Regions from separate parts of the Vibrio crassostreae genome, predicted to be linked through region 2. Evidence: predicted binding sites of a transcription regulator. Region 2 holds the regulator's gene; the other holds the start of a gene.
What was found. Region 2 encodes MetJ, which represses methionine synthesis genes. Its sites were predicted from a motif close to TTAGACNTNTANANGTCTAA; they were not measured.
Positions count from the first base shown of each region.

Region 1: metK (methionine adenosyltransferase) is a predicted target of MetJ. The motif match lies at 2,468-2,487, and genes of this name have one in related genera.

Region 1 covers NZ_AP025476.1:3,003,559-3,019,296, reverse strand. The annotation lists gene OC193_RS13400 (DUF2189 domain-containing protein) at 55-852, opposite strand; gene metK (methionine adenosyltransferase) at 1,221-2,375, opposite strand; gene tkt (transketolase) at 2,734-4,728, shown strand; gene epd (erythrose-4-phosphate dehydrogenase) at 4,943-5,992, shown strand; gene OC193_RS13380 (phosphoglycerate kinase) at 6,159-7,322, shown strand; gene fbaA (class II fructose-bisphosphate aldolase) at 7,478-8,554, shown strand; gene mscS (small-conductance mechanosensitive channel MscS) at 8,933-9,799, shown strand; gene OC193_RS13365 (LysE/ArgO family amino acid transporter) at 9,882-10,511, opposite strand; gene OC193_RS13360 (LysR family transcriptional regulator ArgP) at 10,654-11,550, shown strand; gene OC193_RS13355 (oxidative stress defense protein) at 11,662-12,375, shown strand; gene serA (phosphoglycerate dehydrogenase) at 12,488-13,717, opposite strand; gene rpiA (ribose-5-phosphate isomerase RpiA) at 13,979-14,635, opposite strand; gene OC193_RS13340 (5-formyltetrahydrofolate cyclo-ligase) at 14,738-15,337, opposite strand; RNA gene ssrS (6S RNA) at 15,344-15,526, opposite strand; gene zapA (cell division protein ZapA) at 15,538-15,738, opposite strand, start outside.
Region 2 covers NZ_AP025476.1:3,197,982-3,213,719, forward strand. The annotation lists gene ppc (phosphoenolpyruvate carboxylase) at 1-541, shown strand, start outside; gene OC193_RS14430 (PadR family transcriptional regulator) at 891-1,430, shown strand; gene metF (methylenetetrahydrofolate reductase) at 1,561-2,460, opposite strand; gene OC193_RS14440 (bifunctional aspartate kinase/homoserine dehydrogenase II) at 2,737-5,148, opposite strand; gene OC193_RS14445 (O-succinylhomoserine (thiol)-lyase) at 5,151-6,332, opposite strand; gene metJ (met regulon transcriptional regulator MetJ) at 6,541-6,861, shown strand; gene OC193_RS14455 (malic enzyme-like NAD(P)-binding protein) at 7,027-8,316, opposite strand; gene rpmE (50S ribosomal protein L31) at 8,651-8,869, opposite strand; gene priA (primosomal protein N') at 9,201-11,402, shown strand; gene cytR (DNA-binding transcriptional regulator CytR) at 11,643-12,647, shown strand; gene OC193_RS14475 (SPOR domain-containing protein) at 12,770-13,309, shown strand; gene hslV (ATP-dependent protease subunit HslV) at 13,533-14,081, shown strand; gene hslU (HslU--HslV peptidase ATPase subunit) at 14,140-15,480, shown strand; gene OC193_RS14490 (1,4-dihydroxy-2-naphthoate polyprenyltransferase) at 15,636-15,738, shown strand, end outside.

The sequences.
Region 1 (15,738 bases), 190 kb from region 2:
TCAGCGTTTAAACCAAGGCCTCATCATAACATTGCTTTTTGATCTAGCGATGCTTTACACGTGATGTTTTTTCTTAATGAGCTCGTGATAAGCGTGCCATGTACCATAACCAAGTAGCGGCATGGTGACGATCATTCCGATGCCGTAGGTGGCAAAACCCACCAGAATACCGGCACAAATAATACTTGCCCAAACCACCATTGCAGGAATGTTCGATTTCACGGCATTAAAGCTAGTGAAAATTGCACTCATTACATCAACGCGTCTCTCCATCATTAACGGAATTGAAAATGCTGAGATGCTAAATATGAGGCTTGCGATGACAAAACCAATCACAGAACCCGTAATTAAGAAGGGAGCGAACTCAGCCAATGGTGCGCCTTGCACTGAAGGGTAGAGCGCGTGCAATAACGCAGCGATACGCATCCAGAATATCATCGCAACCATCAACACAATCGCAAAGGCCCATTGGTGGGTGGAGTTGCGAGTGATGGCTTTCATTGAGTGCAGTAGGCTGGCGTTATGGCCTTTTTCTCTTTCCCAAGCTGCGTCATACAAGCCTAGGGCAAGAAACGGCCCTATCAGCATGTACACGATCAGGCTTGGCATTACGACTAAGTGTGTTCCTTGCCATTGGACAAGTTGAACAATCGCAATTGCCGCTCCCATAAAGCACAATCCGTAAAATGCGCTGATTAATGGCATTCTTACTAAGTCATGCAGAGCAAGCGACAACCAATGAAAGGGTGCGGAAATACTGATTTGGTTGCAAGGAATGGTGCGAGCGTAATCCTTATCGCTGACCTTGTGTTTTTTATCGTTCAGTTCGGATGGGTGCGCGGTACGAGGCATAGATCCCCCTAGTTAAATAACGTCCTAGTTATAATTCCATAAGGCTCATCGATGTGGCTTGTGTGAGAGTTATGGTGTTGAGCTAAATTGCTCTTTGTCATCCCAGTTATTGTTCTAGCGTGCATTTAACGAGCGTTATCAGACTGAATTAATTTAAGTTAAATGTGAGCTTGATCGCCTAGGAGTTACCTTAACTATTGTCAGTAGTGCTAGAAAACACAAATTATCAGCGGCTTTTTATACTAAGTGGTTAACGGTAAAGAAGGGCGTTGGAGAAGGGTATTGTGAGTGAAAGTTCGGTAAGTACATAAAAATAAAGCCCTTACTAAGCAGTAAGGGCTTTAAAGAAACAAATCGCAGTGGCTAAATTATTTTAGGCCAGCGAAGTCCGCAAGGATTGCTGCTTTGTCAGTCGCTTCCCAAGGGAACTCTTCACGACCGAAGTGGCCGTATGCAGCAGTTTGCTTGTAGATAGGCTGAAGAAGGTTCAGCATCTCTTGAAGGCCGTATGGACGTAGGTCGAAGTTTTGACGAACTGCTTCAATGATGATTTCGTGCGCTACTTTCTCAGTACCGAACGTTTCAACCATGATAGATGTTGGATCAGCAACACCAATAGCGTAAGACAGTTGAATCTCACAACGATCAGCCATGCCAGCAGCAACGATGTTTTTCGCAACGTAACGAGCCGCGTAAGCTGCAGAACGGTCAACTTTTGATGGATCTTTACCTGAGAATGCACCGCCACCGTGACGAGCTGCGCCGCCGTAGGTATCAACGATGATCTTACGACCAGTTAAACCACAGTCACCCATTGGGCCACCGATTACGAAACGGCCTGTTGGGTTGATGAAGAAGTTAGTATCTTTGTTGATCCACTCAGCAGGAAGTACTGGCTTGATGATTTCTTCCATTACTGCTTCGCGTAGGTCAGGCGTTGTTACTGAATCACAGTGTTGAGTAGAAAGAACAACAGCATCGATACCAACGATCTTACCTTGGTCGTATTGGAACGTAACTTGAGATTTCGCATCTGGGCGAAGGAAATCAAGTTTGCCGCTCTTACGTACTTCAGCTTGCTTCTTAACAAGAAGGTGAGAGTAAGTAATTGGAGCTGGCATTAGGATAGGAGTTTCGTTAGTCGCGTAACCAAACATGATACCTTGGTCGCCTGCGCCTTGCTCTTTAGGGTCTTCTTTATCAACACCTTGGTTGATGTCTGGAGACTGCTTACCAATTGTGTTTAGAACAGCACAAGAGTCAGCGTCAAAGCCCATATCAGAATGAACGTAACCAATTTCACGTACTGTTTCACGAGTGATTTCTTCGATATCAACCCATGCAGACGTTGTCACTTCACCGCCAACCATAACCATGCCGGTTTTAACGTAAGTCTCACAAGCAACACGTGCTTTTGGATCTTGTTCCAAGATGGCATCAAGAACAGCATCAGAGATTTGGTCTGCAATTTTATCTGGATGACCTTCTGAAACAGATTCAGAAGTGAATAGGTGCTTAGCCATGAGAGCTCCACTTTTAAGTTTTTGGTGTAAATAGTTTATGGCGTCGCAAGCTAGGAAGCGCCGCCATTAAATACAGTATATTTTGTAGGTGTTTCTACATCTAGACGGCTATTCTAAATTCCAGCGGTCGAATTACAAGCTCTTTTTTATGATATGTCATAACTAATCGTTTGCGTATCGATCGAGATAAGCCACTGCTAAGTGATGTAAATGTTCGAAAATTGCGAAAAATGACCGTTAAAATGCCAGTAAAACGTTTGCAGTCGCAATAGTCGTTTGAGAGAATACCCGCGCTAATAAAAATGAAAACTTTAGCAATTATCTCTTTTTTAAATCGCTTATGTATCCAGGAGCAGACATGCCTTCTCGTAAAGATCTAGCCAATGCAATCCGCGCACTTAGCATGGACGGTGTTCAACAAGCAAATTCAGGCCACCCAGGCGCACCTATGGGCATGGCTGACATCGCTGAGGTTCTTTGGCGTGGCCACTTGAACCACAACCCAGCAAACCCAGAATGGGCTGACCGCGACCGTTTTATTCTGTCTAACGGCCATGGTTCAATGTTGATTTATTCTCTGCTTCACCTTGCAGGTTACGAGCTTTCAATTGAAGACCTGAAAAACTTCCGTCAACTGCACTCTAAGACTCCAGGTCACCCTGAGTACGGTTACGCTCCTGGTATCGAAACAACGACTGGTCCTCTAGGTCAAGGCATCACTAACGCTGTTGGTATGGCAATGGCTGAGAAAGCACTGGCGGCACAGTTCAACAAAGAAGGCCACGACATCGTAGACCACTACACTTATGCATTCATGGGTGATGGCTGTCTGATGGAAGGTATCTCTCACGAAGCATGTTCTCTAGCAGGTACGCTAGGTCTTGGTAAGCTGGTTGCTTTCTGGGATGACAACGGCATCTCTATCGATGGTGAAGTGGAAGGTTGGTTCTCTGACGATACACCTAAGCGTTTTGAAGCATACGGCTGGCACGTAATCCCAGCAGTAGATGGTCACGACTCTGGCGCTATCAACGCAGCGATTGAAGCGGCTAAAGCGGATCCTCGTCCTACGCTTATCTGTACTAAAACTATCATCGGTTTTGGTTCTCCAAACAAAGCGGGTACGCATGACTGTCACGGTGCTCCACTAGGTGCTGATGAAATCACAGCAACTAAAGCAGCATTGGGTTGGGAACACGGTCCTTTCGAAATCCCAGCAGATATCGCAGCTGAGTGGAATGCGAAAGAAGCAGGCGCAGCGAAAGAAGCAGCGTGGAACGCGAAGTTTGACGCATACGCAGCGGCTTACCCAGAGCTAGCAGCTGAATTCAAACGTCGTACTAACGGCGAGCTACCCGCTGAGTGGGAAGAGAAAGCAAACGCAATCATTGCTGATCTTCAAGCTAACCCAGCAAACATCGCTTCACGTAAAGCATCTCAAAACGCACTAGAAGCGTTTGGTCAAATGCTTCCAGAATTCATGGGCGGCTCTGCTGACCTTGCGCCTTCTAACCTGACTATGTGGTCTGGTTCTAAGTCTCTTGAAGCAACTGACTTCTCTGGTAACTACATCCATTACGGTGTACGTGAATTCGGTATGACGGCGATCATGAACGGTATCGCTCTGCACGGTGGTTTCGTGCCATACGGCGCAACGTTCCTAATGTTCATGGAATACGCGCGTAACGCAATGCGTATGGCTGCTCTGATGAAAGTTCAGAACATCCAAGTTTACACGCACGATTCTATCGGCTTAGGCGAAGATGGCCCTACTCACCAACCGGTTGAGCAGATCGCTTCTCTACGTCTGACTCCAAACATGAGCACATGGCGTCCATGTGACCAAGTTGAATCTGCAGTGGCTTGGAAACTGGCTATTGAGCGTAAAGATGGTCCTTCATCTCTAATCTTCTCTCGTCAAAACCTTGCACAACAAGATCGTAATGCTGAGCAAGTTGCTAACATCGCTAAGGGTGGTTACATCCTGAAAGATTGTGAAGGCAAGCCAGAGCTAATCATCATTGCAACTGGTTCTGAAGTTGAGCTTGCAGTTGAAGCTGCTGCACAACTAACCGCTGAAGGTAAAGCAGTACGCGTAGTATCTATGCCTGCAACTGACGCGTTCGACAAGCAAGACGCTGAATACCGTGAGTCTGTACTTCCATCTGACGTTACTGCTCGTATCGCAGTAGAAGCTGGCATCGCTGACTTCTGGTACAAGTATGTTGGTTTCGGTGGCAAGATCATCGGTATGACAACGTTCGGCGAATCTGCACCAGCAGGCGAGCTATTCAAGATGTTCGGTTTCACTACTGAAAACGTAGTAAACACTGCGAAAGAGCTTCTTGCATAATCATTGACTGATGGCCTTGTGCTAACAGTTAAATGAAGGAAAAAACCGAGCGCTGAGCTCGGTTTTTTGTCTCTGGGATTTGTTTTCTCCTAGACTCATCTTTATACGCAGCAGAACAATCTGTCCTAAGTAGGCTGAGTTATTCAAGTAATGCCTTTTGGGTAGGATTAAGTTATCATCTGTCGCACGAAATTTTGGTTAGATGTACGGAACTATGCTAAAAGTCGCGATAAACGGATTTGGAAGAATAGGGCGTAATGTATTACGCGCTGTTTATGAAAGTGGCAAAAGCCAACAAATCAAAGTAGTAGCTGTCAATGAGCTTGCTCAGCCTGACGCTATGGCTCACCTATTGCAGTACGACACCAGTCACGGCCGCTTCGGTAAGAAGATCTCCAACGACCAAGAGCACATCTATGTCCATCACGGCATTGGTGCAGAAGATAAAGGTGACTTCGACACAATTCGTATCTTGCACCTTGCTGATATTGAGTTGTTGCCTTGGCGTGATCTTGAGGTGGATATTGTACTCGACTGTACCGGTGTTTACGGTTGCCGAGCTGACGGTCTAGCGCACATAGCTGCTGGGGCGAAAAAGGTACTGTTTTCACATCCTGGTGCTAATGATCTTGATAACACCATTATCTATGGTGTGAATCACGATACCATCGAAGCCGACCATCGAATCGTTTCCAACGGTTCATGCACCACCAACTGTATTGTTCCTATCATTAAGGTTCTTGATGACGCCTTTGGCATCGAGTCCGGTACCATTACAACGATTCACTCTTCAATGAATGATCAGCAAGTGATCGACGCGTACCACAGCGACCTTCGCCGTACTCGAGCTGCGAGCCAATCCATCATTCCTGTCGATACCAAATTGCATAAAGGTATTGAAAGAATCTTCCCGAAATTTTCTAACAAGTTCGAAGCGATATCTGTGCGTGTGCCAACGGTAAACGTAACAGCGATGGATTTAAGTGTCACAATTAATACAAATGTGAAAGTTAATGACGTAAATCAAACCATTGTTAATGCGTCCCAGTGTACATTACACAATATAGTTGACTATACTGAAGCGCCGCTCGTTTCCATCGACTTTAATCACGATCCCCATAGCGCAATCGTCGATGGTTCACAAACTCGAGTGAGCAACGGCCACTTAGTAAAAATGCTAGTGTGGTGTGATAATGAATGGGGCTTTGCGAACCGAATGCTGGATACGGTTCTCGCAATGCAAGCTTCTGAAGGCAAGAAGTAAGACCTAGAAGCAAATGTGCGGATTATTTATTTTTTAGCTTGAAATAAATACTAAGAGTCCACATATTACTAGTAGTTAAAGAATTACCAGTTGAATAATTTATAGGCTTAGCAGGGTTGCTGAGTTTCCAAAACTTTATTTTTATTTAAATTTGAGAGGACAAATCATGTCTGTGATCAAGATGACTGACCTGGAACTTGCAGGTAAACGCGTATTTATCCGTGCTGACCTAAACGTACCAGTAAAAGACGGTAAAGTAACTTCAGATGCACGTATCCTAGCATCTCTACCAACTATCAAACTTTGCCTAGAAGCTGGCGCAAAAGTTATGGTTACTTCTCACCTTGGTCGTCCTACTGAAGGCGAATACAACGAAGAGTTCTCTCTAGCTCCTGTGGTTAACTACCTAAACGACGCACTAGACTGCGACGTTAAGCTAGCGAAAGATTACGTAAATGGCCTAGAGCTAAACGCTGGTGAACTAGTTGTTCTTGAAAACGTTCGCTTTAACAAAGGCGAGAAGAAGAACGAAGAAGCACTTTCTAAGCAATACGCTGCACTATGTGACATCTTCGTGATGGACGCATTCGGTACAGCTCACCGTGCTCAAGCTTCTACACACGGTGTTGGTACTTACGCTCCTGTAGCATGTGCTGGCCCTCTTCTAGCTGCTGAGCTTGAAGCTCTTGGTAAAGCAATGGACAACCCAGCTCGCCCACTAGTGGCAATCGTTGGTGGTTCTAAGGTTTCTACTAAACTAACAGTTCTAGAATCTCTTTCTAAAATTGCTGACCAGCTTGTTGTTGGTGGTGGTATCGCGAACACATTCATCGCTGCTGAAGGCCACAACGTAGGTAAGTCTCTGTACGAAGCTGACCTAGTTGAAACGGCTCAAAAGCTAATGAAAGAGTGTGCTATCCCAGTAGCGACTGACGTTGCATGTGCTAAAGCATTTGACGAAAACGCAGAAGCTGAAATCAAGCACGTTTCTGAAGTTCAAGACGACGACATGATCTTCGACCTTGGCCCAGATTCAACTGCAGCACTAGCTGAAATCATCGGCAATGCAAAAACTATCCTTTGGAACGGCCCTGTAGGCGTATTCGAATTCAAAAACTTCGAAGCGGGTACAGCGGGTATCTCTAAAGCAATCGCTGAGTCTGCAGGTTTCTCTGTAGCAGGTGGTGGTGACACGCTAGCAGCTATCGACAAGTTCGGTATCAAAGCTGACGTTTCTTACATCTCTACTGGCGGCGGCGCTTTCCTTGAGTTCGTTGAAGGTAAAGTACTTCCTGCAGTAGCAATGCTTGAAGAGCGTGCTAAAGCATAATTGATTTAGAAAGGCGAGATGCGAATCTCGCCTTTTAACGTTTGCTGAATATCACACTTTTTTGCTAGAATGGCATAAGTTGTGAGCAAACGATTGCAAGTTTTTGAACTTAAGTTTTTTAATCTTAAAACGATAGAATAAATAGGACTATTTCCATGTCTAAGATCTTCGATTTTGTAAAACCTGGTGTGATTTCTGGCGATGACGTACAGAAAGTATTTGAAGTAGCAAAAGAAAACAAATTTGCTCTTCCTGCTGTAAACGTTGTTGGTACTGACTCTGTAAACGCAGTACTAGAAGCTGCTGCTAAAGTTAAAGCTCCAGTAGTTGTTCAGTTCTCTAACGGTGGCGCTGCATTCTTCGCAGGTAAAGGCGTTAAACTTGAAGGTCAAGGCGCACAAGTTCTTGGCGCTGTAGCTGGTGCAAAATACGTACACGCTGTAGCTGAAGCTTACGGTGTTCCAGTTATTCTACACACTGACCACGCTGCTAAGAAACTTCTTCCATGGATCGACGGTCTACTAGACGCTGGTGAAGAGTTCTTCGCACAAACTGGTAAGCCTCTATTCTCTTCTCACATGCTAGACCTTTCTGAAGAGTCTCTAGAAGAGAACATCGAAACATGTGCTAAGTACCTAGAGCGCATGGCTAAAATGAACATGACAATCGAGATCGAACTTGGTTGTACTGGTGGTGAAGAAGACGGCGTAGATAACTCTGATATGGACGCATCTGAGCTTTACACTTCTCCAGAAGACGTAGCATACGCATACGAGAAACTAATGGCTGTTAGCCCACGTTTCACTATCGCTGCTTCTTTCGGTAACGTACACGGTGTTTACCAAGCTGGTAACGTTGTACTTACTCCAACTATCCTACGTGATTCTCAAGCATACTGTGCAGAGAAGTTCGGTATCGCACCTAACGCTCTAAACTTCGTATTCCACGGTGGTTCTGGTTCTTCTGAAGCAGAAATCCAAGAGTCTATCGGCTACGGTGTTATCAAAATGAACATCGATACTGATACACAGTGGGCAACTTGGGATGGTATCCGTCAGTACTCTGCTGACAACTTCGATTTCCTACAAGGTCAAATCGGCAACCCAACTGGCGAAGCTGCTCCAAACAAGAAGTACTACGATCCACGCGTATGGCTACGTGCTGGTCAAGCTTCAATGGTTGCTCGTCTAGAGAAAGCATTTGCTGACCTTAACGCTGTAGACGTACTATAATTCTTTGAATTAAGTACTCTTTAAGTTTTAAAAACCCGCTCATTGAGCGGGTTTTTTTATGTCTGATAAAAACTTGTATTAATTATGTGAAAAACCTAGCGTGCGGTGAATAAATTTCGTAGTCTTTTAGTTATCGGTATTTGTGTTTATCAGTAAGTTTTATTATTTCAAAAGCTTACATAAATATGACTTTGCAATCTGTCAAAGATAGGATATCGTGCCGAAAAACTGGACTTGGTTCAGTTTATAAAAAAGGACTTGGCTTGAATTTACTTTTAACACAATGACTTAACAGAAATTATACTGTTTGCTTTGTGGTTTGGTAGTTTTGGCTTAAGGCAGTTTAGCTCATAGCATATTACATAGAGGATGCACATTATGGCTGAGAGTTCTACAACGATTGAGACCCCGCTTGTGGATGGTCTTTCAAATGCAGAACAATGGTTAACGGATAACTCAGATTTGTTTATTCAATACGGTGTAAACATTATTTCTGCGCTCGTTATTCTATTTATTGGTAACTTAATCGTTAAAGCAGTAGCGAATAGCGTGTCTAAGGTTCTTCAGAAGAAGAAAATGGACCGAGCGGTTATCGAGTTTATCCATGGCTTAGTTCGTTACTTGTTATTTGTTATTGTTCTAATTGCAGCTCTTGGTCGCTTAGGTGTTCAAACCGCATCTGTCGTTGCTGTAATTGGTGCAGCTGGTTTAGCTATCGGTCTGGCTCTACAAGGCTCACTATCTAACTTTGCTGCTGGTGTACTTATCGTTGCGTTCCGTCCATTTAAGTCTGGTGACTACGTGGAAATCGGTGGTGTAGCGGGGTCAGTTGATTCAATTCAAATCTTCCAAACTGTTCTAACAACACCTGACAACAAAATGGTTGTGGTACCAAACGGCAGCGTTATCGGTAGCCCAATCACGAACTACTCACGTCATGATACACGTCGTATCGACCTAATGATCGGTGTTTCTTACGGTGCTGATCTACAAAAGACCAAAGAACTTCTGACTAAGATCTGTGAATCTGATGAGCGCGTGTTGAAAGAACCTGGCGTTCAAGTGGGTGTTCACACACTTGCTGACTCTTCAGTTAACTTCGTGGTTCGTCCATGGGTTAGCACTGCAGAGTACTGGAATGTTTACTTCGACCTGATGCAAGCAATCAAAGAAGGCTTGGATAAAGAAGGTATCGAAATTCCATTCCCACAAATGGATGTTCACATGAACAAAGTTGAGGGCTAATAAAGCTTCGACAAGTTGAATAAAAAGGCGGATAACTTAGGTTATCCGCCTTTTTTCTTGGAGCTATATTTTCAGATTATTTCTACCAATACTGCTCAATAAGCCCATTGGTAAGTACAGTAGCAATGGCGAACATCATGGTTGCTACTGCGATATCGATGCCTTTCTTAACCTTAGGTTTAGATAGTGTTGGGCCTAGCTTTGCTGCGCCCAATGACAAAGAATAAAACCAGACGAACGAAGCCAGTATAGTCCCCATAGCAAACGCAATTCTGTCGTTGCCTTCAAATTGCCCGCCAATTGATCCAAGAATTACCACGGTATCCAAGTAGAGGTGTGGGTTTAATACTGTGACTGCCAATGCCCCCAAAATAACGGTGCGTTTTCCACGCGCCAATATCTCACCTTTCGATTCATCACTGGTGCGCATTTTGAATGCACTGCGTAGTGATAGCAAACCATACACAGTAAGAAAAGCGATGCCACCTAATGTTACGGAGGTAAGTAGTAATTCATTTTGCGACAAGATCGCTCCGCCGCCAAAAATACCCAATGAGATAAACAGAGTATCGAGCAGGCTACAAATCGTTGCTGTCGTTAAATGATGATTGCGTTTTATCCCTTGATTTAGGACGTACGCATTCTGTGCGCCAATAGGGATAATCATACTTGCCCCTAGGCCAAAACCTTGTAATAAAACCCAAAAACTCATTTTAACCTCCACTTATTTAACGATATTTACGTGCTATATGGCGAAGATACTCCGCCCCTTTAAATAAGTATAATTAATGATTTTAATCTATTATTAGAGTTGCTAATGTAACGGTGAGGTAGCTTAAAAAGGAAGCAAATTGATGCGCGGATTGGATTATAAATGGATAGAAGCACTGGATGCCGTAGTAAAACAACGTAGCTTCGAAAGGGCTGCTGAGCAGTTATATATCTCCCAGTCGGCGGTATCTCAGCGCATCAAACAGCTGGAAAAGTGGTTGGCTCAGCCTGCCTTAGTGAGAGAAAGCCCGCCTAGGCCAACGCCTGCGGGTAAAAAATTACTGGGCTTATATCGTCGTGTTCGTTTGTTAGAGCACGAACTTGTGCCTGAGTTGATGAATGAAGAGGGAACTCAGCCACTATCGATATCCATAGCCACCAACGCTGATAGTTTGGCGACATGGCTGCTACCGGCTTTGTCGGATGTGATGAAATCTCGCCAAGTCGAGTTGAACCTCGCGATTCATGGTGAGTCGAGAACCATTGAAAAGATAAAAAGTGGCGAGGTGGCAGGTGCAATCAGTTTGGAGTCTCAAGCGATTCCAGGCTGCAGTGCCGATTATCTCGGTAGGATGGATTATGTGTGTGTGGCTAGCCCTGATTTTCATCAGCGTTACTTTGCAGAGGGCGTAAACTACGCCACTTTAAGCAAAGCGCCTGCGGTTTCCTATGATCAATACGATGATCTGCATAAGAAGTTTCTGCATGATCATTTTAACGTACCGAGAGACAGTGTGATCAATCATACAGTCGGCAGTTCAGAAGCATTCGTGCGCTTAGCATTATCGGGGGTTGCCTACTGTCTGATTCCTCGATTACAGATCATCGACGAGCTAGAGTCTGGTGCTCTGATTGATATTACCCCTGGCTTTCTGCTGTCTTATCGCATTTATTGGCACCATTGGCAGCTCGAGAGTGGGGTATTAAAAGAGGTATCCCAAGCGATATTAAGTTTTGCTCACAATCACTTACCTCAGTAAGCTGTTGGTTTTTTCAGCGTCAAAGTTCTGTTAGAAGTGCGTGCTCTGGATTGGCTAAACGATAAATTGCTCTATGATGAAAGTACATTTGTTTAGCATAGGTCATACCTAATGAAGCTTGTACCAAAGATGTTAGCAACGTCTCTTACTCTTACTGCGGCGTTGAGTGCTGTGAGTTTTCCATCATTGGCAGACTCTCCATCCTTTCCTCATATTTCAACGACAGGCTATGGTGAAGTGATCGCGACACCTGATATGGCGACATTCTCTGTGAGAGTCGTGGAATCTACGATGACTGCTGAACAGGCTAAAAATACCGTTGATAAAGTCGTGACAGGCTTTCTAAATAAGTTGCATCAAGCAGGTGTTGATGAGGCGAGTGTTCATAGCTCCAACCTGTATCTATCTCCTCAATATCACTACCCGAAAGATGGCAAGCCGGAACTGGTTGGCTACCGCGCCTCGCGTAATGTGACCGTTCAAGTGAATGAACTCGCCAACCTAAACGAGTATATGGATATTGCTATCGGCCAGGGCATTAATCAGATCGATAACATCCAGCTTCAAGTTCGCGACCAAGCCAAGTATCAAGAGCAGGCGCGCTTAGAAGCCATTAAAGATGCGACATCAAAAGCTAAATCATTAGCGAGTGGTTTTGAGCGTGAACTAGGTGATGTATGGCGCGTGGACTATAACGCACAATCTTCTCAGCCAGTGCTCATGCGTTCAATGGCGATGGATGCAAGAACAGAATCGAACTCTTATGAAGACTCAACGATCACCATTCGTGATCGCGTAAATGTGATCTATCAGATCGAAGAGTAATAACAAGGCTACAGTAGGTTTTGGATCATGATGATCTAATTACCTACGATAGACCAAATGCTAAAAAGGCTCTCATCATGAGAGCCTTTTTTATGCATTTTGAGTGCGATGGTTAGTGAAGAAGACGAGCACGGATTGTGCCTTCGATCTCTTTCAGTTTAAGCAGTGCTTCTTCTGAACGATCCGCTTCTACATCGATAACTACATAACCCATATCAGCCGCAGTCTGTAGGTACTGACCCGCGATGTTAATGCCTTCTTCAGCGAAGATGGTGTTGATCTGAGTTAGGATACCTGGGCGGTTTTCGTGAATGTGCAGCAAACGAGACGTGCCCGTGTGTAGCGGTAGAGATACCTCTGGGAAGTTAACACTTGATAGCGTAGAACCGTTATCAGAGTATTTCGCTAGCTTGCCAGCCACTTCAACACCGATATTCTCTTGTGCTTCCTGAGTTGAACCACCTACGTGAGGTGTAAGAATCACGTTGTCGAACTGCATCAATGGCGACTCAAACGGGTCTGCATTGGTTTTTGGTTCTGTTGGGAAAACGTCGATCGCTGCACCTGCAAGGTGACCAGAATCTAGAGCGCCACACAGAGCAGGAATGTCTACCACTGTGCCACGTGCTGCATTGATAAAGATAGAACCAGGCTTCATGCGCTCGAACTCTTCTTTACCCATCATGTCTTTTGTTTCGTTGGTTTCAGGGACGTGTAAAGAGATCACATCACACTTATTCAGCAGTTCGGTCATGGTATGAACTTGCGTTGCGTTACCCAAAGACAGTTTGTTTCCAATGTCGTAGAAGTAAACACGCATGCCAAGGTTTTCAGCAATAATACCCAGTTGAGTACCGATGTGACCGTAGCCAATAATACCTAAACGCTTACCACGGGCTTCGTAAGAGTTGTCTGCACTCTTTTTCCAGATGCCACGGTGAGCAAGAGCGTTCTTTTCTGGAATGCCACGTAGTAGTAGTAAAACCTGGCCAAGAACAAGTTCAGCAACGCTTCGAGTGTTTGAGAACGGTGCGTTGAACACAGGGATACCGCGTTTTGCTGCTGCTTGAAGGTTGACTTGATTAGTACCAATACAGAAACAACCAACGGCAACCAGTTTTTCAGCTGCATCAATAACTTCTTGGGAGATGTTAGTGCGAGAACGAATACCAATGAAGTGAGCATCTTTAACTGCTTCAAGAAGTTCATCTTCCGGTAGCGAGCCTTTGTGGTACTCAATGTTTGTGTAACCAGCGGCTTGCAGTACTTCTACAGAAGAAGGGTGAAGACCTTCTAGAAGTAGAATTTTTATTTTTTCTTTTTCCAGTGAAACTTTGGCCATTGTTCTCGTCCTTAAAATGGAAAGGTTGGGCAAATGCGGCGCACGTGCTACAAAATGGCTGAAAGGGGAACAAATTCACCACTTTGTTAGGAGACAAACGTTTTCCCTGTGCGTCTTCTGAACAATAAAGTAACAAAAAAAAAATGTTTTGGGTAAGAAAATTACGGAATAAGACATAATTTTACAGCAATAAAGCAAAAAAAACGGCGCCCTAGGGCACCGTATGTAATGAAGTAACAGAAAAACTCAATCTTTCATTATTTATTCTTCGATTTTTGCACCTTCAGGTGTGCCAGTGATAACCACATCAGCGCCACGGTGAGCGAACAGACCAACCGTCACCACACCAGCAATACCATTGATGATATCTTCTAGTTGTTTCGGGTTTTCGATCGCCATGCCGTACACATCTAGGATCACGTTGCCATTATCGGTTGTGCAGCCTTCGCGGTAAACTGGGTCACCACCAAGCTTAACTAACTCACGAGCAACGTACGAACGTGCCATTGGGATTACTTCAACAGGCAGTGGGAATTTGCCCAACACATCAACTGCTTTAGTACCGTCAACAATACACACAAACTTATCAGAGATAGCCGCTACGATTTTTTCACGAGTCAAAGCAGCGCCGCCGCCTTTGATCATATCGCGTGAAGCGTTAATTTCGTCTGCACCATCAACATAGATGTCTAACTTGAATACGTCGTTGCACTCAAATACTTTGATTTCTAGTGCTTCTAGTTTTTCAGTAGAGGCTACAGAGCTTGAAACCGCACCTTTGATTTTGTCTTTCATTGTGCCAAGTGCGTCGATGAAGTGATTTACTGTTGAGCCAGTACCTACACCTACAATGCTGCCTTCTTCAACATATTGAAGTGCTGCCCAGCCAGCTGCTTTTTTCATTTCATCTTGAGTCATGCCATTCTCCTGAATAAGGTCTTGCGCTTTGAATTAATCGTTCGCGTATTGAAGTTAACGTTTATATATCGAGGTTAACGTTTGCGGCGCGATTATAGCGCTTTAATGGTTGTTTTCCCATTGCCAAGTTTTACTTGGAGTCACGATTTTAGGTAACGGAATGTCCCATTCTTCAATCGGTAGGGTATCAACATGTTGGCAATCATGAGCCAAACCAATAGGAGTTGCGCCTTCGCCCGTTTCGAACCACTTCGCCAAGGTGCGATCGTAATATCCGCCGCCCATACCTAAACGATGGCCATGAGAGTCAAAGCCGACAAGGGGCGTAAGAATAAGGTCGAGCTGCTGGCAAGGTTTAACCAGCATTTGATTAAGTTGGGGTTCAACGATTCCGTACTTATTCAAAACAGTGGGTGTGGTTGGAGAATAATGTAGAAACAACAGGTGTCCGGCAGAGAAGGGGTGTAATACTGGTAAATAAGTTTGCTTACCTTGCGCCCATAACCATTCGATCAAAGGCTGGGTATCGAGTTCGCCATCGATAGAGATGTAGAGGGCAATATGTTGAGCTGACAGAATCTCATTGAGCTGAGAACACTGCTTAACTAAGTCTATACCGGATTGAGTTTGCTGGTCGCCAGATAAGGCATTGCGTTTGATACGGATCTGTTTGCGAAATTCGCTGCGTGTGAGCGTCTTCATAAGAAGGGATACCCCAAAGTGCCGTTGAGAATAGATGGCCCTTGAACCAGCGAGTTCAAGGCGGATCAGCAATGATTACCGTAGGCTTCTCGGCGGACCGAGCATGCTCAATAGCACTCAAGTACTAACCCTTAGGGATTGCTTATCGGCTCGGGGACGTGAATCCTCTGACAAACACTCCAGGGTAAATTTTGTGTACGCTATTGCTGTCCGTGCTTAACTTTACTGAGGACATCTGAAAGTGATGTCGTGAGCTGTTCCATTCGCTCGGTCAGTGCGTTTTGTTCATCATTTGCTTCAAACTTCTTGGTTTGTAATTCGTAGCAAATATTCAGAGCTGCGATAGTTAGCAGCTTCACTTCATTGGTTACCTTAGTACGTTCAGCCATCTCTTTCAATCG
Region 2 (15,738 bases):
TGCAAAACGTAACCCGAATGGCGGCGTAGAAAGCCTACGTGCAATTCCATGGATCTTCTCTTGGAGCCAAAACCGTTTGGTACTTCCTGCATGGCTAGGTGCTGGTGAAGCCATTCAATACTCTGTAGACCAAGGCCATCAAGCGCTACTGGAAGAGATGTGTCGTGAATGGCCATTCTTCTCAACTCGTCTGGGTATGTTGGAAATGGTGTACTCGAAGTGCAACATGGAAATTGCGAAGTACTACGATCAACGTCTTGTTGACGAAGAGCTATTGCCTCTGGGTGAGTTACTGCGTGAACAGCTACAAAAAGACATCAAAGCGGTACTGAATGTAGAAAATAACGAGAACTTGATGCAGAGCGACCCTTGGGGGCTTGAGTCAATTCGCTTACGTAACATCTACGTTGAGCCACTAAACATGCTTCAAGCAGAACTGCTTTATCGTACTCGTAAGTGTGAAACACCACCAGCAGAGCTAGAAGAAGCGCTAATGGTGACGATTGCAGGCATTGCAGCAGGTATGCGAAACACTGGTTAATTAGTGATTCCCACTATAAAAAGAACAAAAGGTCGCCACGCGCGACCTTTTTATTTTGCAAAATAACCACTAGTGAGTATTTTGTCAGTTTTTTGGGTTATTTTGTCCATGTATTCTACTTTATGCTTATTATTTAGATATACTACTGCTCCGCTGCGGAAACACTCCAAAAAAATAATCTGCAGCAATTTGACCAATAAACTGGTCAACCTAGGTGATAAACGGCTTTGTAAGGTGACATAACCAACCGATGAGTTGGTGCTACTTAGACATAACCAATATAACGTGCCATTAGAAGCACACTTGTTGTTTAAGTATTTGTTTACTGTTTACCATTTGGATTTCAGACATGTCATTACCACACGTAATTCTAACCGTTTTAAGTACACGCGATGCTACTGGTTACGATATCACAAAAGAATTCTCCGCAAGCATTGGTTACTTCTGGAAAGCTAGCCACCAACAAGTTTACCGCGAGCTAAATAAAATGGCTCAGAACGACCAGGTAACTTGCGTGCTTGAGCCTCAAGAAGGCAAACCTGATCGTAAAGTTTACTCTATCACTGATGCTGGCCGTGGCGCGCTAGGTGAATGGTTTGAACAACCAACTGCACACCCAACCGTTCGTGACGAGTTCTCAGCTAAGCTAATGGCTTGTGCTGTACAACCTTCTGACGCTTACCGTGTACAACTTGCTGAGCTAGTAGAAGAGTCTCGCAAACTGGTTTCTCACTACCGTGAAATCGAAGCGGCTTACTACGCAACGCCATCAACTCTAGACAAGCAAGCACGCCTTGAGCGTCTTACTCTTCGTCGTAACCTACTTATCCGTGAAGCATGGATTGTATGGGCTGAAGAAGTACTGCTTGAACTTGGCGCTCTTGCTTAAGTTAAGCTAGAAGCTAGAATAGCAAAAGGCTTGAACTCTTAGAGTCCAAGCCTTTTTTGTATCTATAGGATTTGAAATTTTACAGCCAGAGGCTTTTACAAGCACTTAGGCTTTACTTCTTAGACTTTGCTTAAAGCGCAGCGACTTGTGGACGAACACCTAATGTGTGGCAAAGTGCGTAAGTCATTTCTGCACGGTTTAGCGTGTAGAAGTGGAAGTCTTTCACACCTTCACGGCTCAGTGTACGAACCATATCAATTGCTTGGCTAGCACCAACAAGCTGACGAGTCGTTGGATCATCATCCAAACCTTCAAACTGCTTCGCCATCCAACCCGGTACTTTTACGTTGTTCATCGCAGCAAAGCGAGACGCTTGCTTGAAGTTAGAAACCGGTAGGATGCCCGGAACAATTTCAACATCTACACCAGCCGCCACACAACGGTCTCGGAAACGTAGGTAGCTTTCAACATCGAAGAAGAACTGAGTGATAGCACGGTTAGCACCCGCATCGACTTTACGCTTAAGGTTAATAAGATCCGATTGAGCGCTTTTTGCTTCAGGGTGAACCTCAGGGAATGCCGCTACTGAGATATCAAAATCGTGGCGAGATTTAAGTAGCTCGACTAGGTCAGATGCGTACATATCTGGCGCGCCGCCGCCTGCTGGAATATCACCACGCAACGCAACAATACTCTCGATACCATTCGCCCAGTAATCGTCGGCAATTTGAATCAGCTCTTCGCGACTCGCATCAATACACGTTAGGTGCGGTGCTGCAACTAAGCCTGTTTGGTTCTTAATCTCTTTAATGATTGAGTGGGTACGGTCACGTTCGCCCGAGTTTGCACCGTAAGTTACCGATACAAACTTTGGTTGAAGTGTTTTAAGACGGTGAACAGAATTCCACAGGGTCTCTTCCATCTTCTCATTGCTTGGTGGAAAAAACTCAAATGACACATTGATGTTGTCAGAAAGCTCAGCGATATTCTGATTTAAAGCGTCGATATGACTAGCGTGTGTGTATCCCATCTTACTCTCCCTGTGGCAAAAGCAACCACTAAAAACTCAAATCCTTAAACGACGTTTAGACGTCTATATGTCTGTAGAATGTATTGAATACGATTTAATGTCAACAGATCCATTATGAATTTTTTTCAAGTAGATCGTGAGTAAAACTCAAGTCGTTAGATGGGTCGCAAAGCAGAAATAAGGAAGAAAAAAGGCTGAGAAACACATCGTGCTTTCAGCCTGATTTATCTTAGTGAATAGTATGCTATTTAGACACTAAACCAACCGATCTGAAAATCAAAACAGGCTAGACATTCTGTTTAGGTCAGATTGAATTGCACCAGCTGTGACTTCACGTCCTGCACCCGGGCCACGGATAACCAATGGATTATCTTTGTACCATTTGCTCTCAATCGCAAAGATATTATCGCAAGGCAACAAGTTCGCCAGAGCATGTTCTTTGGACAGAGCTTCAACGCCTACGGTTGCCTTACCATTCTTTTCCAAACGCGCTACGTAACGTAGAACCTTCTGCTGAGAATGTGCTTTCTCTAAACGCTCAGCCAACTCTTCGCTCAGTACAGAAGCTTTATCGAAGAAGTCATCCACTGATAGCTCTTGCAGCTCTGTTGGTACAAGAGATTCCACCTTGACGTTTTCAGGTTCGATATCTAAACCCGATTCACGCGCTAGAATCACCAGCTTACGCATCACGTCTGAACCATCTAGGTCAGCACGCGGGTCTGGTTCAGTCAGGCCTTGTTGCCATGCTAAGTCGACCAACTCGCTGAATGGCACTGTGCCATCAAACTGTTGGAACAACCAAGACAGCGTGCCTGAAAAGATACCTGACAGCGCAATAATGTCATCGCCACTTTCACGCAAGTCTCTGACTGTGTGGTTAATCGGCAGGCCTGCACCAACGGTCGCGTTGTACAACCAGTGACGGCTGATCTTAGCGAAAGCATCCTGTACTTGATGGTAATACTCGCTCGATGCAGAACCAGCCACCTTGTTAGCCGAGATCAGGTGAATACCTTGTTGTGCGACTTGCAGATATTTTGCTGCAAGCACTGGGCTTGCCGTAACATCTAACACAACCGCTTCATCGTAGCCCTGAATAGAACCTAAACGCTCTAACCAGTCGTTACCATTATTGGCAATGGCTTCATCGTCAAAACACTTACTCACTGAGGTCGCATCAATGCCTTGATCGTCGAACCAATAGGTTTGGCTATCAACCACGGCAACCAATTCAAAGTTCATTCCACGACGTTTTTCAAGTTCCGCTTTTTGCTCAGCAAACAGGCTTAACCAACTTGAACCAATGTTGCCCTTACCACACAAAGCAATCGCAACACGCTTCTGCGCTTGGAACAGTTGAGAGTGAATGCCTTTCACTAGGCTTGATGTTTCACTCTTACGAATTACTGCCACCAAGCTTAAGCCTGAGTTCGCTTCTGAGATGAACTCAACCGGCGAGCTCTTAAGCTGTTGGTAGAAACCGTAGCAATGGTTCGGATTCTTAGTCACGCCAGCACCCACGGCAGCAATCAAAGAGAAACCTTCTTTAAGCTTAATCTCAGCTTCAATCGCGTGATCTTGCAGATATTCTAAAGCGCCACCAGCGATCTCTTCTGTGTAAGCAAGGCGCAAACAGTGCTGGTCCGGTTCAAGCTCGTAAGCAAGCGGCTCAAGTTGAGCGCGCTTAAGCCCTTCAAGCACTTCACTCTCTAGACGGTCAAAATCATGGCCATGACCAAACGTCAACTGCACGATAAGCACTTCATCCAAAGAGGTAATGATTTTTGCGCCGCGACCCGATGCCAGTACACGCTCTATCTGTGTAGAGCCCGCCTCTGGCTGATAGCTGCAGCGTAAGCTTAAGTCCATAGCACTTTGAGCCACAGGCTGTAGCGTTCGGCTATGAAGCACTGGAGCCGCTAGACGAGCGAGTTCACTCGCCTCATCAAGGCGAAGCAGAGGCAATAAACACGCATCCGAAACCAAGCGAGGGTCTGCGCTGTATACACCAGCGACGTCACTCCAAATCGTTACGCGTTCAACCTCAGCCAAAGCACCAATCACAGTTGCAGAGTAATCCGAACCGTTACGGCCGAGTAGAACCGTTTCACCCTCAGTGTTTTGAGCCATAAAGCCAGTAATCACGACGCGGCAATGTGCATGCTGCGCTAAGGCTTCTTTAATTAGAGGGTAAGAACGTGCGCGGTCAACTTCAGGTTGAGCACCCACTTCTGCACGCAAAAAGGCACGTGCATCTTGAGCAACCGCTTGTAAATCATGTTGGCACAACAAAGCGGCTAATAGACGTGAAGACCAAACCTCACCATGTCCTAGCACTTGTGCTTTTTGCGCTTCGCTTAGAGGAGCTGTTAGCTCACCCAAAGCGGTAAATTCTTGTTGAATGGTAGCCGTTAGCTGAGCCGCAGACTCACCTTCAAGCAGCGCTTCAATCAGCTCAAGTTGGAACTGACGAAGTGCTTGCAAACATTCATGGGCAATACGACCATCTTTGTCGAGCGCTTCAACAAACTCAATCAAGCGGTTCGTTGTTTTACCCGCTGCCGATACCACGACCAAGTCAGTGGCAGATGAGTATTCTCTAAGAATGTTGACCACGCGTTGGTAACACTCAGGATTCGCTAAGCTGCTACCACCAAATTTATGTAGCTGGCGAAAGGTTGCCATTATTAACCCTCCCCTTCAGCGATAAAGCCTTGTGTTTTTTCAAACGCTTGCTTGAGGTCATCAATCAAGTCTTCAGCATCTTCAAGGCCAACAGAAAGACGCAGTAACTGTTGAGAAACACCGGCTTCTGCCAGTGCTTCTTCGCCCATCGCACGGTGAGTCATCGACGCAGGGTGGCAGATTAAGCTTTCCACACCGCCCAGTGATTCCGCCAAAGAGAATAGATCTAACTTATCAACAAAGTATTTAAGCGCTTCAAATGAACCTGCAAACTCAAAGCTCAGCATTGAACCAAAGCCAGACTGCTGCTTCTTCGCGATATCATGACCCGGATGTTCAGGAAGGCTTGGGTGATAAATAGTGCCAACGAGATCTTGCTGCTGCAGAGACGCCAGAATTTCACGTGAACTCTCTTCGTGAACTCGCATACGCGCACCTAACGTACGAATACCACGTAGAGTCATGTAGCTATCAAATGGTGTGCCGGTCGCACCAATACAGTTGCCCCACCATGCTAGCTCTTCAGCGTGCTCTTCAGTTTTTGTAACTACAACGCCACCAATAACATCCGAGTGTCCGTTGATGTACTTAGTGGTTGAGTGAATAACAAAATCCGCACCCAGCTCTAAAGGCTTTTGGAACACAGGAGTCAAAAACGTGTTGTCGACAGCAACCAGAGCACCAACCTCTTTCGCTTTACGACAAGTTTCTGCAATATCCACTACACGAACCAAAGGGTTCGATGGTGTTTCAATTAAGATCAACTTTGGCTTAAGCGCGATCGCCGCATCCAGCGCCGCTTGATCCGATTGATCAACAAACAGAACTTTGAAGTCACCTTTTAGCGAGCGAGTGTTAAACAGACGATAAGTACCGCCGTAGCAGTCGTGTGGTGCGATAATAAGATCATCGCCGCCTAAGAAAGCAGAAATCCATAAGTTAAGCGCCGAAGTACCACAGTTAGTGACCACCGCGCCTTTGCCCGATTCAAGCTCAAACAGTGCCGTTTCTAGTAAACCACGGTTTGGGTTACCAGAACGGGTGTAATCGTACTTTGGCACTTCACCAAAAGCGGGAAACCCATAGTTAGTCGAAAGATAAATAGGTGGGACAACGGCATGGTGTTGCGTGTCTGACTCGATACCAGTACGTACTGCGATTGTTGCTGGCTTCCGGCTGCTCATAGGTGCTTCCTTACAAGTTTTGCGTCTGAGAATCACAGCTGCTTGTCGGCATTTTGCGGCTGTGTTAGATATATGTTATTCACTTTACTTTCATAAACGTGAGACGTCAACACTTCTAGACGTCTATATGTCTTTGCTTATGGCGGTAAATCCCGCTAAAATCACCACTATTAATTTATTCTAACAACTAAAGTGATGAAGGTACGCAATGGCCGACTGGAATGGTGAATACATAAGCCCATATGCTGAGCATGGAAAGAAAAGCGAACAAGTAAAGAAGATTACAGTTTCTATCCCTCTAAAAGTGTTAAAGGTTCTAACTGACGAGCGTACTCGCCGCCAGATTAACAACCTACGCCATGCAACAAACAGTGAGCTACTGTGCGAAGCCTTTCTACATGCGTACACAGGCCAACCACTACCAACGGATGAAGACCTTCGTAAAGACCGCCCAGACGATATTCCTGCTGAAGTGAAAAAGCTGATGACAGAGATGGGTATCGAGTTCGAAGCGTTTGACGAAGAATAAAAACAACTCAGTCACTGCCTTCATTATTGATTCGCTCTAGCTGAACCTTATTTATCACATCGCGCATTATTTTTATGACTGCGCTGTGAATGATAGACATAAAAAAACCGACTCCCAATGAGTCGGTTTTTTATTATTCTTTTGCGCTCAATTGAGCAGCAGCTACTACGCCATGTAGTTAGCAGGCATTTCGATACGAGCAACGCCAGATTCAACAGCCGCTTCTGCTACTGCTTTTGCTACGCGAGGAAGTAGACGTGGGTCCATTGGCTTAGGAATAATGTAGCCTTTACCAAATTCCAGTGCAGTTTCACCCGCCGCTGCCAGTACTTCAGCCGGAACTTCTTCTTTCGCCAGTTCACGAATCGCTTTAACCGCTGCCAGCTTCATTTCGTCATTGATTTCGCTTGCACGCACGTCTAGTGCACCACGGAAAATGAATGGGAAACAAAGTACGTTGTTTACTTGGTTAGGGTAATCACTGCGGCCTGTACCCATGATAAGGTCAGAACGAACTTCGTGAGCAAGCTCTGGCTTGATCTCTGGATCTGGGTTTGAACATGCAAACACAACTGGCTTATCAGCCATTAGCGTTAGTGCTTCAGCTGGAAGCAGGTTAGGACCTGATACGCCCAAGAACAGGTCAGCGCCTTCGATAACATCTTCAAGCGTACGCTTATCTGTGTTGTTAGCGAACAGCTCTTTGTATTCGTTTAGGTCGTCACGACGAGTGTGGATCACACCTTTACGGTCAAGCATGTAGATCTTCTCACGCTGAGCGCCACACTTAATCAGTAGTTCCATACACGCAACCGCTGCTGCGCCAGCACCTAGACAAACGATCTTACACTCTTCTAGCTTCTTACCTTGAAGCTCGATCGCGTTAAGCATACCTGCTGCTGTTACAATCGCAGTACCGTGTTGGTCATCGTGGAATACTGGTACATCACAACGCTCAATCAGACGACGTTCAATCTCAAAACAGTCTGGTGCTTTGATGTCTTCCAGGTTAATACCGCCGAATGTATCTGCAATATTCGCAACCGTATCAACGAACTCATCGATTGTGCGGTGTTTTACTTCAATATCGATAGAATCTAAACCAGCAAAACGCTTAAACAGTAGCGCTTTACCTTCCATTACAGGTTTAGAAGCAATAGGACCAAGGTTACCTAGGCCAAGAATCGCTGTACCGTTAGAGATAACAGCAACCATGTTGCCCTTACCTGTGTACTTATAGACGTTATCAACGTTCTGTGCGATCTCGCGAACAGGCTCAGCCACACCAGGGCTGTATGCAAGTGCTAGGTCTTCTGCAGAGTTTGCAGGCTTCGTCAGTTCTACGGCAATTTTGCCTGGAATCGGGAACTCATGATAATCAAGAGCTTGCTGACGGAATTGTTCTTGAGGCGATAATTCTTGAGAGGATTGAGCTTGGCTGCTGTCTTCAGACATAGGTGTAGGTTCCTAGGATATTATTATTTGGGGGATCTTGTTCATGTTAATGGATGTACTTCAAAGTTCCTAGGTGGTTGGAGCCTCTGTCTCATTAAAAAACGAGATTTCACTACTAATAAGACCAGTGAGCAGTTGAAATTACTGTCGCTTGTTGAACTTTCGAGCTGAATTTTGGTGAAGAGAGATTCGCAAGGAATTGCCCTGCAATAGAAAGGTAGGCACCTTAATCGTTGGGCGGGATTGAAGCTTGAATGAAAATCAGTGCTTTCTTAAATTTCAGGCAACAAAAAAGGACACCGAAGTGTCCTTTTTCATGTCTAAATAGCGAGAATTACTTCTTGCTAGAAAGAGCACCGAAACGCTTGTTGAAGCGATCAACACGGCCGCCAGTATCTACGATACGTTGCTTACCAGTGTAGAACGGGTGACATTTGTCACATACGTCTAGGTGGATAGATTCTTTTGCAAGAGTTGAGTTGAACTCAAATGTGTTGCCGCAAGAACAAGTTGCAGTAACTGCTTTGTATTCTGGGTGGATTCCAGCTTTCATGGGATAACCTCAAGTAGGCCGTGTCGCTATACGATTCTAAGCCGCACACCACACGTAGTTTAAAAAAGAAATAAAGACACCGCATCGACACAAAAGAGTGATGAAGCCATACCTTTAAGGCGCAGTATAGTAATGAATCTATAAGGCAGGATCAACTGATTTGATACATTTTTCACCAATTCTCTCTTTATTTCCTTTATCGGCCTGAGATTTCGAGCTGTCGTTGTCTGTATACGTTAACTCGCCGCCTTCATCCAAACTGCTTCTCGAATTTAACCGCCTTATCCTTTAGACTGTTCGCTCTCGTCAATTCAGATAAAGCCGTCCCTTTATGCGTCCAATGATTGCCCGCGTGGCACTGCCTGTTCCACTCGACAAGCAGTTCGATTACAAGATTCCTAGCCACCTATTTCCTATTATTGGTGGACGAGTCTCTGTGCCTTTTGGACGACAAACCTTAACCGGTATTGTAACGGCTCTGGTTAACGAATCTGAATTCGAGCTCGATAAGCTCAAACCCATTAAAGCCCTATTAGACAATCAGCCTGTTTGGCCGGAATCTGTCTATTCACTGTTAATGTGGTGCAGTCAATTTTATCAGTACCCTCTTGGCGAAACCTTTGCTAACGCCCTTCCGAGTGCTCTAAGAAAAGGCAAAGCCGCCGACTTCGCAACGCTGGTTGAGTGGCAGTTAACGCCATCAGGCAAAGACCAACTGATGCAAGGTTTTGGTCGCGCAGTCAAACAAGCCAAAGTGATGCACATGCTTGAGCAAGGCCCCGTTCCCCATCAAGAGTTCATTGATGAAGAAGTTGGCAGCGCCGTACTCAAGACACTAGAAGAGAAAGGCTGGATTGAATCGGTAGAGAAAAAGCCGAAGCGTCAGCCGTGGCCAGTTGATCTTGAAAACGACCAAGACAAACCTAAGCTCAATGCTGAACAAGCCATCGCGATTGCGACCGTAAATAGCCAAACCGACTTTGGTTGTTTCCTGTTAGAAGGCGTCACTGGCTCAGGTAAGACCGAGGTTTACCTGAATATGATTAAGCCGATTCTCGATCAAGGTAAACAAGCGTTAGTACTCGTGCCTGAGATTGGCCTCACCCCTCAAACGATTAACCGCTTTAAGCGACGCTTTAATGTGCCTGTTGAGGTTATCCACTCGGGTTTAAACGATTCTGAGCGACTGAATGCTTGGTTATCGGCACGCGATAAAATAGCGGGCATCGTGATTGGTACCCGTTCAGCTCTGTTCACGCCGTTTGCTGATCTAGGCATTATCATTGTCGACGAAGAACACGATGCTTCTTATAAACAGCAAGACAGCCTTCGCTACCACGCTCGTGATGTGGCGATCATGCGTGCTCATAAAGCGCAGATCCCGGTTGTGTTAGGCTCGGCGACTCCGGCCTTTGAAACACTGCACAACGCTCAGATCGGTAAATACAGTTATCTCACCCTTACTTCACGTGCGGGTGTCGCACTGCCGACCACCAATAAGGTATTGGATGTTAAAGGTGAATATCTAGAAAGTGGCTTGTCTGCGTCGTTGATTGCAGAGATGCAAAGACACCTCAAAGCAGGCAACCAAGTGATGCTGTTCCTCAATCGCCGCGGGTTTTCTCCCGCATTGATGTGTCACGATTGTGGTTGGACTGCCGAGTGTAAACGTTGTGATGCTTACTATACCTATCACCAATACAGTAATGAGATGCGCTGCCACCACTGTGGTTCTCAGCAGCATATCGTGCACAATTGCCAAGGTTGTGGGTCTGCGAACTTAGTGACAGTGGGTGTCGGTACCGAGCAGTTAGAGGCTCAGCTTAGCCAACTATTCCCTGAATACAAAACCATTCGTATTGACCGCGACAGCACCCGCCGTAAAGGCAGCTTAGAAAGCGCACTCGAGTCGATTCGTAAGGGTGAATTCCAAATTCTTATCGGCACGCAGATGCTTGCTAAGGGTCATCATTTCCCTGATGTGACACTTGTGGCGTTATTGGATGTCGATGGCTCTTTATATAGCAGTGACTTCCGAGCGTCTGAACGTCTTGCCCAGCTATTCATCCAAGTAGCGGGACGCGCAGGACGAGCAAGCAAACCCGGTGAGGTGATCTTACAGACTCACCACCCAGAACATGGGTTGCTGCAAGCTTTGCTGCATAAAGACTACAACCACTTTGCTCAGACGGCGCTGGCAGAACGTAAGCAGGCAATGTTACCGCCTTATACCTTTATGACTCTGTTTAGAGCAGAAGCCAATGACACTCGCTTGGTGGAAGAGTTCTTGCGTCAGGTTCGTCACACATTGGAATCGCACCCGCTGTTTGATCAATATTGTATGGTGCTAGGACCAACCCCAGCCCCATTAGCAAAACGAGCAGGCAAATCGCGCTGGCAGTTAATCTTACAGACTCAAACTCGCTCGTTAATGCAGAAGCTATTAATGAGCGCTAAGCCGGCAATTAATATGTTACCCGCCGCGAAAAAAGTTCGTTGGTCACTCGACATAGAGCCGCAAGATCTGAGCTAAACCCCTTCGGGTTAAAACTAATGATAAGTTTGTTCACAAATATTTCATATTTCTCGTGAGCAAGTTCACACGAGTCATGTGATTTTTGTTAATCTAGCCGTAACTTTACACGGATTAAACGAATAAAATATTGCAATAAAAAAAGTGTTAGCAACACTTTCATAATATCTATTCGATTACATTTATTATTCACGCCTTAGATACTTAGGCGACAAAGGAACTTAAAAGAGGGTTTAATTTATGGCGACAATGAAGGATGTTGCCCAGCTAGCAGGCGTCTCAACAGCCACGGTATCACGTGCATTGATGAACCCTGAGAAAGTCTCAGTTTCGACTCGTAAACGAGTGGAAACAGCAGTACTTGAAGCTGGATACTCACCCAATACATTAGCTAGAAACTTACGTCGCAACGAATCAAAAACCATCATCACTATCGTTCCTGATATCTGTGACCCTTATTTCGCCGAGATCATTCGTGGTATCGAAGATGCCGCAGTAGAAAATGACTACCTTGTCTTACTGGGTGATAGCGGCCAACAAAAGAAGCGTGAGTCTTCGTTTGTTAACTTAGTTTTCACCAAACAAGCTGACGGTATGCTATTGCTTGGCACTGACCATCCATTTGACGTCAGTAAGTCTGAACAAAAGAACTTACCACCAATGGTGATGGCGTGTGAGTTTGCCCCTGAACTTGAACTTCCTACCGTACACATCGATAACCTGACCTCTGCATTTGAAGCCGTGAACTACCTAGCCCAGTTAGGTCATAAGCGTATCGCTCAAATATCAGGGCCAGTATCGGCAACGCTGTGTAAGTTCCGCCAACAAGGCTATCAACAAGCGCTGCGTCGCGCTGGAGTATCAATGAACCCTGCCTATAGCACTGTCGGCGACTTTACTTTTGAAGCCGGTGCTCAAGCGGTTCGTCAATTGTTGGCACTTCCTGAACAGCCTACAGCTATCTTCTGTCATAACGACGCGATGGCCATTGGCGCGATTCAAGAAGCGAAGAAGCTGGGCTTACGCGTTCCTCAAGACCTATCGATTGTCGGCTTTGATGACATCCAATTCGCTCAATACTGCGATCCACCGCTAACTACCATTTCTCAGCCTCGCTATGAGATTGGACGCCAAGCGATGTTGATGATGCTTGATCTACTGAAAGGCAACGATGTGCAAGCAGGTTCTCGTCTGCTTGAAGCTAAATTAGTGGTTCGAGGCAGTACAGCACCACCTCGAATGTAACCTTCAAAAATACCCTTACAAATCTGCGGCACATTTTGATGTGCCGCTTCCATTTCTGCACTATTATCCTCGCGCAATCTGGATTACCATGAGGGCAGAATCAGCAACTATTGAAATGTCTTGTGGCTAATAGAGATTATGTAAAGCGCGGTCGTGGTACGAAAAAGCCGACCAAAAAACAAGCCCCTCGCCGTAAACCTTGGCGCAGTGGTCTTTTGGCGATCCTCCTTGCCGGTGGTTTTGGTTACGGACTTTACCTATTGAGTAATGATCCTGAGCCGCCAGCACCTGCTCCTGTGGTAACCAAACCAAAACCTAAGCCAAAACCAGCGAAAGTGATTCCGCCGCCTCCTGAAGAGAAATGGGACTACGTTGAAACGCTGCCAAGCCGCGAAATCGAAGTGAAAGCCAAAGAGCAAGAGATCTCGAAGATCCCTTACATCATGCAGTGTGGCGCTTACAAAACCTCGTCGCAGGCAGAAGCTCGTAAGTTGGATATTGCCTTCCAAGGTATCTCGAGTGAGATCCGCAAGAAAGATGGCAGTAGCTGGTACCGTGTGGTTCTAGGTCCATACAAGTTGAAGCGTGACGCAGAGCGAGATCGCCATAAGCTGCAACGAGCGAAAATCGAACCTTGTGCTATTTGGAAAGACACCGAGTAATTTAGATTCAGCGGCAGTCTCGGTCTTAGTAAAAGCCGAAAACCAAACACCGAAAGCCTCCCACTGTGGAGGTTTTCTTTTATCCCCTCCCCTTTAACCAAATTTCCTTACAACTTCCGCCGATAAGTTTGCACGACATCACTCACCCTTCCTTGAATTATCCGAGCGCCATCCTCATATACTTTTTATACCCAAAGATAAGAAATATTAAGAGGCCCTACTCGTGACTACCATTGTATCTGTACGTCGTAATAATAAAGTCGTCATCGCGGGTGATGGACAAGTATCTCTAGGCAACACTGTAATGAAGGGCAATGCCCGTAAAGTACGTCGCCTATACAACAACAAAGTACTGGCAGGTTTTGCTGGCGGTACCGCTGATGCTTTCACGCTATTCGAAAAATTTGAAAGCAAGCTGCAAATGCACCAAGGTCACCTAACCAAAGCTGCCGTTGAGCTGGCGAAGGATTGGCGTAGCGACCGTGCTCTACGTAAGTTAGAAGCACTGTTAGCAGTAGCGGATGAGACCGCTTCACTGATCATCACAGGTAACGGTGACGTCGTTCAACCTGAGAACGACCTGATTGCGATCGGTTCGGGCGGTAACTTCGCTCAAGCAGCAGCTACTGCACTATTAGAAAATACTGATTTAGATGCGCGTGAAATCGCAGAAAAGTCGCTGAACATTGCGGGCGACATCTGTGTCTTCACCAACCATCACCACACTATTGAAGAACTAGAAAGCACCGTTGAGCTGCCAAAGCCAGAGTAACGACCGCTTCCATCAATAACGTTGTATTCAACAGTGATTAAAGAATTAAGGAAAAACCATGTCTGAGATGACTCCTCGCGAAATTGTTCACGAACTCAATCGCCACATTATCGGCCAAGACAACGCTAAGCGTTCAGTAGCTATCGCTCTGCGTAACCGCTGGCGTCGTATGCAGCTTGAAGAAAGCCTGCGTGTTGAAGTATCACCAAAGAACATCCTAATGATTGGCCCAACAGGTGTCGGTAAAACTGAAATTGCTCGCCGCCTAGCGAAATTAGCAAACGCGCCTTTCATCAAGGTAGAAGCGACTAAGTTCACCGAAGTTGGCTACGTTGGTAAAGAAGTTGAGACAATCATCCGTGATCTAACGGACGTTGCAATCAAGATGACACACCAACAAGCGATGGAGAAAGTACAGTACCGCGCTGAAGAACAAGCTGAAGAACGCATTCTTGATGCCCTTCTACCACCAGCACGTGATGCTTGGGGTCAGAACGAGCAATCAACAGAAGACACCACCTCTTCAAACACTCGCCAGATTTTCCGCAAGAAACTGCGTGAAGGTAAGTTAGACGACAAAGAGATCGAAGTTGATGTAGCCGCGCCGCAAATGGGCGTTGAAATCATGTCACCTCCAGGCATGGAAGAGATGACAAACCAGCTGCAAGGCATGTTCCAAAACCTAGCAGGCGACACCAAGAAAAAGCGTAAGATGAAAATCAAAGACGCATTCAAAGCACTGACGGAAGAAGAAGCTTCAAAGCTTGTGAACCAAGAAGAGCTAAAAGAGAACGCGATCTTCAACGCTGAAAACAACGGCATCGTATTCATCGATGAGATCGACAAAATCTGTAAGCGTGGCGACAGCTCAGGCCCAGACGTATCTCGCGAAGGTGTTCAGCGTGACCTACTGCCTCTTATCGAAGGCAGCACAGTATCAACCAAGCACGGCATGGTTAAAACTGACCACATCTTGTTTATCACATCAGGCGCATTCCAAGTGGCTAAGCCATCTGACCTGATCCCTGAGCTACAAGGTCGTCTACCAATCCGCGTAGAACTTGAAGCACTATCAGCGCATGACTTCAAACGCATCCTGACTGAACCAAAAGCATCTCTAACAGAGCAATACATTGCCCTAATGAAAACAGAAGATGTGAGCATTGAGTTCACTGAAGATGGCATCAACCAGATTGCGGACGCAGCATGGCGCGTAAACGAAACCACTGAGAACATCGGTGCGCGTCGTCTACACACGGTAATGGAGCGTCTAATGGATGAGATTTCATTCGAAGCAACAGACAAAGCTGGCAGCAAGCTTGTTATTGATGAAGCTTACGTAACGTCGAAACTTGGTGAGTTCGTAGAAGACGAAGACTTAAGTCGCTTCATCCTGTAGCACACCAAACTCCAACTTATTGCTCTATCTCAAAGAAATAGCAGCTAATAAGCGAATTCAAGGCCCACTTTCGAGTGGGCTTTTTATTACCCGAAAAATGGGCGTATACTCAAATCACAGTTTGAAACGAAGACTTACAAAGAAATAGACCTACGATGAAACAATCTCTACTGATTTGGCTTGATGCCGCACGACCAAAAACTCTGCCTCTTGCACTCGTCTCTATTCTTACAGGAAGTAGTTTAGCGTTCGCCGGCG